Regions from separate parts of the Mesorhizobium sp. M7A.F.Ce.TU.012.03.2.1 genome, predicted to be linked through region 2. Evidence: riboswitches for the same ligand, from Rfam matches in the RefSeq annotation. Region 2 holds a riboswitch; the other holds the start of a gene.

The links. A riboswitch is a leader RNA that binds a small molecule or an ion and turns the genes downstream of it on or off. The one in region 2 is predicted to bind S-adenosylmethionine.
Region 1: another riboswitch for S-adenosylmethionine. It lies ahead of EJ079_RS13185 (homoserine O-acetyltransferase); the one in region 2 lies ahead of EJ079_RS02130 (O-succinylhomoserine sulfhydrylase).

The regions. Positions count from the first base shown of each region.
Region 1 is NZ_CP034779.1:2,731,172-2,734,557, reverse strand. Features, by position in the region: gene hisC (histidinol-phosphate transaminase) at 1-1,091, opposite strand, end outside; SAM riboswitch at 1,228-1,305, shown strand; gene EJ079_RS13185 (homoserine O-acetyltransferase) at 1,420-2,589, shown strand; gene metW (methionine biosynthesis protein MetW) at 2,586-3,203, shown strand; gene EJ079_RS13175 (DUF1330 domain-containing protein) at 3,211-3,386, opposite strand, start outside.
Region 2 is NZ_CP034779.1:443,093-446,478, forward strand. Features, by position in the region: gene EJ079_RS02120 (ABC transporter substrate-binding protein) at 7-780, opposite strand; gene EJ079_RS02125 (2'-deoxycytidine 5'-triphosphate deaminase) at 881-1,975, opposite strand; SAM riboswitch at 2,114-2,191, shown strand; gene EJ079_RS02130 (O-succinylhomoserine sulfhydrylase) at 2,249-3,386, shown strand, end outside.

The DNA.
Region 1 (3,386 bases), 2.3 Mb from region 2:
GTGAGAGCGGCGACAACGCCGCGATTGGCCTCTTCGGTGCCGACGGTCATGCGCAACGCGTTGGGAAAGCCATAGCCCGAAACGCGCCGCAATATATAGCCGCGCGCCGTCAGATAGTCGTCCGCCGCCGCTGCGGAATGTTTCTCGTCCTCGGGAAAGTGAACGAGGATGAAATTGCCGACGCTGGGTGTCACCCGCAGCCCGAGCTTTGTGAATTCCTCGCTCAACCAGGCAAGCCAGGTCTCGTTGTGCGCCACGCTGCGCTCGACATGGGCGCGGTCGCGGATGGCTGCGATACCGGCCTCGATCGCCGTCGCATTGACGTTGAAGGGACCGCGCACGCGGTTGATGGCGTCGACGATATGCATCGGCGCATACATCCAGCCGATCCGCGCGCCACCCAGGCCGATCTTGGAGAAGGTACGGGTCATCACCACGTTCTCGGTGCTGCCGACCAGTTCGATGCCGGCCTCATAGTCGTTGCGGCGGACATATTCGGCATAGGCCGCGTCGAGCACCAGAAGCACGTTCTTCGGCAGCGTGGCATGCAGCCGGCGTACCTCCTGGAACGGTACATAGGTGCCGGTCGGGTTGTTGGGATTGGCGAGGAACACGATCTTGGTGCGCGGCGTGACCGCGGCCAGGATGGCGTCGATGTCGGCGCGCTCGTCTCTTTCCTTGATCGTCACCGGAACGGCACCCGCCGACTGGATGTAGATCTTGTAGACCATGAAGGCGTGTTCGGTGATGACGGCCTCGTCGCCGGGCGCCAGATAGGTCTGCGCCAGCAGGCCGAGAATCTCGTCGGAACCGTTGGAACAGATGATGTTCTGCGGGTTGAGGCCGTGCACCTCGGCGATCGCTTCGCGCAGCCGCCTGGCGGTGCCGTCGGGATAGATGTCGAGCTTGCCGGCAATCTCGCGCGCGGCTTCGATCGCTTTCGGCGAGGGCCCTAGCGGATTCTCGTTTGATGACAGCTTGTGGACCTTGGCGACGCCGGCGGGCGCCGTGCTCTTGCCCGGCACATAGGCGTCGATGTCCATGATGCCCGCACGCGGGGTTGGACGTGCCTGGTCCGGTGTCTGGCTCATGTCGCAAAATCCGTCGAGAACGCTTCCTGAGGGAAGCCGCAGCGGAAATACAAGCCGTGGCCTGCAATGTCGAGAGGCGACAGCCATCGCCCAGGGCTGGCCGTTGACGACGGCGCGCCACAGCCCTAGAAGGGGTGCGAACTTCCGTGGTGATTTGGCCGGTCGGCTTGCAGCCACGTTAAACAACTTGCTAAAGGGCCGTTTGCATCCTGTAACCGGCTTTGCGACTGCAATGCCGGTTTTTTGTTGTCCGCCCCGGCCGGACACCCGTATCGGCATCGACTTTCGACAAGCGCGATGCGTGGGCTCAAAGTGTGAGATGGATGTCATGGCCGTTCTGCGCGCCCGCAAAACCAACAACGAGGTCGACCAGCCGTCGAGCCCGGTTTTGCGTTTTGGATCCGACAAGCCGCTCAAGCTGGACGCCGGCACGCTGCTGTCACCGTTCCAGATCGCCTACCAGACCTACGGCACGCTGAACGATGCCCGCTCCAACGCCATCCTCGTCTGCCATGCACTGACCGGAGACCAGCACGTCGCCAGCACCAATCCGGTGACCGGCAAGCCTGGCTGGTGGGAAGTGCTGATCGGCCCCGGCAAGATCATCGACACCAATCGCTTCTTCGTCATCTGCTCCAACGTTATCGGCGGTTGCCTTGGGTCCACCGGTCCGGCCTCGACCAATCCCGCCACCGGCAAGCCCTACGGGCTTGACCTGCCCATTATCACCATTCGCGACATGGTGCGGGCGCAGCAGATGCTGATCGACCATTTCGGCATCGAGAAACTGTTTTGCGTGCTCGGCGGCTCGATGGGCGGCATGCAGGTGCTGGAATGGGCGTCGAGCTATCCGGAGCGCGTCTTCTCGGCGCTGCCGATCGCCACCGGCGCGCGCCATTCCTCGCAGAACATCGCCTTTCATGAGGTTGGCCGCCAGGCTGTCATGGCCGATCCGGACTGGCATGGCGGCAAATATTTCGAGCACGGTAAACGCCCGGAAAAGGGCCTGGCGGTGGCGCGCATGGCCGCCCACATCACTTACCTGTCGGAAGCCGCCCTGCACCGCAAGTTCGGCCGCAATCTGCAGGATCGCGAAGCGCTGACCTTCGGCTTTGACGCCGACTTCCAGATCGAAAGCTATCTGCGCCACCAGGGCATGACCTTCGTCGATCGCTTCGACGCCAATTCCTACCTCTACATGACGCGGTCGATGGACTATTTCGACCTTGCCGCCGACCATGGCGGCCGGCTGGCCGATGCTTTCGCCGGCACGAAAACCCGCTTCTGCCTGGTGTCGTTCACCTCGGACTGGCTTTTTCCGACCGAGGAGAGCCGCTCGATCGTGCATGCGCTCAACGCCGCCGGAGCATCGGTATCCTTCGTCGAGATCGAGACCGACCGCGGCCACGACGCATTCCTGCTCGACGAGCCGGAACTGTTTGCCGCCATCAACGGCTTCATCGGCTCGGCCGCCAGGGCGAGAGGGCTGGGCCTATGAGCGTCAACCGCGACCAGCGCGTCGACCTTGAAGTCGTCGCCAACCTCATCCCACCACAGTCGCGCGTGCTCGATGTCGGCTCGGGCGACGGCTCGCTGCTCGAATTGCTGCAGGACAGCAAGCAGGTCGACGGCCGTGGGCTCGAGCTGTCGCAGCGCGGCGTCAACGAATGCGTGGCGCGCGGCCTCTCGGTCATCCAGGGCGATGCCGACAAGGATCTCGAATTCTATCCCGACAAGGGCTTTGACTTCGTCGTCCTCTCGCAGACGCTGCAGGCCACCCGCAACCCGAAGCTGGTGCTCGACGAACTGCTCAGGATCGGCAATCGCGCCATCGTCTCCTTCCCCAATTTCGGCCATTGGCGTGTGCGTCTGTCACTGTTCGTCAACGGCCGCATGCCGGTGACCAAGGACCTGCCCTATTCCTGGTACGACACGCCCAACATCCACTTCTGCACCATCCGCGACTTCGTCAATCTGTGCGACGAGCTCGGCGCGACCGTCGAGAAGGCAACCGCTCTCGACGCCAACGGCCAGAAGATCGGCCTGTCGATGCCGTGGTGGTTCTGGAACTTCTTCGGCCAGCAGGCAGTGTTCCTGCTGAAACGGCAGTAGCCGCAAGCTAATCGAGGATGTCCGTGGCCTTGTGCGGATGTTCGACGCCGTCAGCAAACACCACGTCGGCCTCCGAATTGTCCGTGCGCAGCGCCAGAATCGCTTGATAGGCGGGCGAATTGTACCAGCCATGCACATGCTGCCTGTCGGGAAATTCGATGATGACCAGATGGCCCGGCCAGT
Region 2 (3,386 bases):
CCAGCCTCAATAAATATCGAAGTCGAAATATTTGGCCTGGATCTTCTTGTAGGTGCCGTCGGCAACGATCGCATCGATGGCCGCGTTGAGCTTGTCGCGCAGGGCCGTGTCTTCCAGGCGCACGGCAATGCCGGCTTGCGTTTCGGTGCCCTTGACGTCGCCGACCAGCTTGCAGCAGCCGTCGCTTGCCTTCTTCAGCCAATCCATCAGCACGAACTTGTCAGAGATCACGGCGTCAAGACGACCGTTGGTCAGGTCGGTGATCGCCTCTTCCTGGGTCGGATAGAGTTTGGCCTCCGCGCCCGCCTTGCCATATTCATTCTGGGCATAGTCGGCCTGCGTGGTCGAAGCCTGGGCGCCGACCGTCTTGCCGGCAAGCGCCGCCGGTTCGGTCGAGGTCAGGTCGCTGTCCTTCGGCGCCACCAGAGCCAGCGGTGTCGTATAGTATTTGTTGGTGAAGGCGACCTGCTTCTTGCGCTCCTCGGTGATGCTCATCGAGGCGATGATGGCGTCGAACTTCTTGGCCTGCAAAGCGGGAATAATGCCGTCCCAATCCTGGGTGACGATCTCGCATTCGACCTTCATCTGCGCGCACAGCGCATTGGCGATGTCGATGTCGAAGCCTTCGACCTTGCCGTCGGCGGTAATGGTGTTGAACGGCGGATAGGCGCCCTCGGTGCCGATCTTGATTTTCTCCGCCGCCTGCACCGACAGAGAGCCGGCCAGTGTTGCCAGCATGGCAGCGCCTGCCGCCGATATGACCCATTTCGAAAATCGCATTTTCTTGGTTCCCCTTGAACGCCGCCAGCTTGACGGGCGGCAAGGCAGCCAAGCATGGCGAGCCGGTACAGGCAAGTATTTTGCCTTGGGGCAATGGGGGTCAGCGCGCGGCGCGAAAATGCTTGGACAGCTTCAGACCCTGCGCCTGATAGTTGGAACCGAGATCGGTGCCATAGAGCGCCTGCGGCCGCTTCAGCATATGCTCGTAGACCAGCCGGCCGACGATCTGGCCGTGGTCGAGGATGAACGGCACTTCGTGGCTGCGCACCTCCAGCACCGCCCGGCTGCCGGTGCCGCCGGACGCGGAGTGGCCGAAGCCCGGATCGAAGAAGCCGGCATAATGGACGCGGAATTCGCCGACCAGCGGATCGAAGGGCGTCATCTCGGCGGCGTAGAGCGGCGGCACGTGCACCGCCTCCTGGCTGACGAGGATGTAGAACTCGTCGGGATCGAGCACCAGTTCGCCGGCGCCGCTCTTGTGGATCGGCTCCCAGAAGTCGACGACTTCCTGCGCGGCGCGCTTGTCGACATCGACGAGGCCGGTGTGATGCTTGCCGCGGTAGCCGACCAGGCCGTTTTGGTCGCCGTTGAGGTCAATCGACAGCGCGATGCCGCCGCCGGAAATGTTCGGCGGCTCGGTAGCGACCAGCATCTCGGCGCGATGCAGGGCGTGCAGCTCGACTTCGGAGAGCAGCGCATTGCCGGTGCGGAAGCGGATTTGCGACAGGCGTGAGCCGGTGCGCACGACGATCGGGAAGGTGCGGGGGCTGACTTCCAGAAACAGCGGGCCGTGATAGCCGGCAGCGATCTTGTCGAACTCGTGGCCGCGATCGGTCATAACCCGGGTGAAGATGTCAAGCCGCCCGGTCGAGCTCTTCGGATTGGCCGAGGCCGAAATATCAGCCGGCAATGCCAGGCTTTCAAGCAAGGGCACGATATAGACGCAGCCGGTCTCCAGCACCGCGCCCTCGGCAAGACTGATCTCGTGCAGCTGCAGCCGGTCGAGCTTTTCCGAGACCTTGTGGTTGGGGCCGGGCAGGAAGGAGGCCCGCACCCGCCAGGCCTTGTCGCCGAGCCTGAGATCGAGACTGGCCGGCTGGATCTGGTCGGCGTCGAGCGCACGCGCCGACTTCAGCGCGCCGGACTGGAACAGCGCCGATATGTCCTGATCGGGAAGAATGCCTGTCTGCCGCAAGGCTCCACTCCTAGGTCAGACGTTTTTCTTGTCGCAGGTTCTGGTCGCAAAACCGTGGAACACTTTTGCGGAACCTGCTTGGTACAAACCTCTTAATGAAGCCGGCAATTGACGCAAGCGTGGCGCGGGTCTAAAGGGTCGTTATCCCGTGGTGATTTGGCCGGTCGGCTTGCAGCCACGTTAAACAAGTCGCTAAAGGACCGTCGGGCCGCAAGGCCGTATGGACCGGTTGCGACTTTCGCGGCCGGTTTTTTTGTGTCTGGAAGAAAAGCGATGAGCACCAAGAAGCACAACTGGAAGCCTCAGACGGCACTCGTGCACAGCGGAACGCTGCGTTCCGGTTTCGGCGAAACGTCGGAAGCGATCTACCTCACCCAGGGCTATGTCTACGAAACGGCGCAGGCCGCCGAAGCCCGTTTCAAGGGTGAGGAACCGGGCTTCATCTATTCGCGCTACGCCAATCCGACCGTCGACATGTTCGAAAAACGCATGTGCGCCCTGGAAGGCGCCGAAGACGCGCGCGCCACCGCGTCGGGCATGGCGGCGGTGACGGCCGCCCTTCTGTGCAGCGCCAAGGCCGGCGACCATATCGTGGCGGCACGTGCGCTGTTCGGCTCCTGCCGCTGGGTGGTCGAGACGCTGGCGCCGAGATACGGCATCGAGGCGACGCTGGTCGACGGCACCGACATCGCCAACTGGGAAAAGGCGGTCAAGCCGAACACCAAGCTGTTCTTCCTGGAAAGCCCGACCAATCCGACGCTGGAAGTGGTCGATATCGCCGCTGTCGCCTCGCTTGCCAATTCGATCGGCGCAAGGCTGATCGTCGACAATGTCTTCGCCACGCCCCTGCAGCAGAAGCCCTTGCAGCTCGGCGCCCATATCGTCGTCTATTCGGCGACCAAGCACATAGACGGCCAGGGGCGCTGTCTCGGCGGCGTCATCCTGTCGGACAAGAAGTGGATCGACGAGAACCTGCACGATTATTTCCGCCATACCGGTCCAAGCCTGTCGCCGTTCAACGCCTGGACGCTGCTGAAGGGCCTGGAGACGCTGCCGCTTCGTGTGCGCCAGCAGACGGAAAGTGCCGGCCGGATCGCGGATTTCCTGGCCGAGCGGCCGGAAATCGCCCGCGTCATCTATCCCGGGCGGGCCGACCATCCGCAGGCCGACATCGTCAAGAAGCAGATGTCGGGCGGCTCGACGCTGATCTGCCTCGACGTCAAGGGCGGCAAGCAGGCGGCCTTCGCCTTGCAGAACGCGCTCGACATCGTCTTGATCTCCAACAATCTCGGTGACGCCAAGAGCCTGATCACCCATCCGGCGACGACGACGCATAAGAATTTGAGCGACGAGGCGCGCGCCGAGCTCGGCATCGGGCCGGGCACGCTCAGACTTTCGGTTGGGCTGGAGG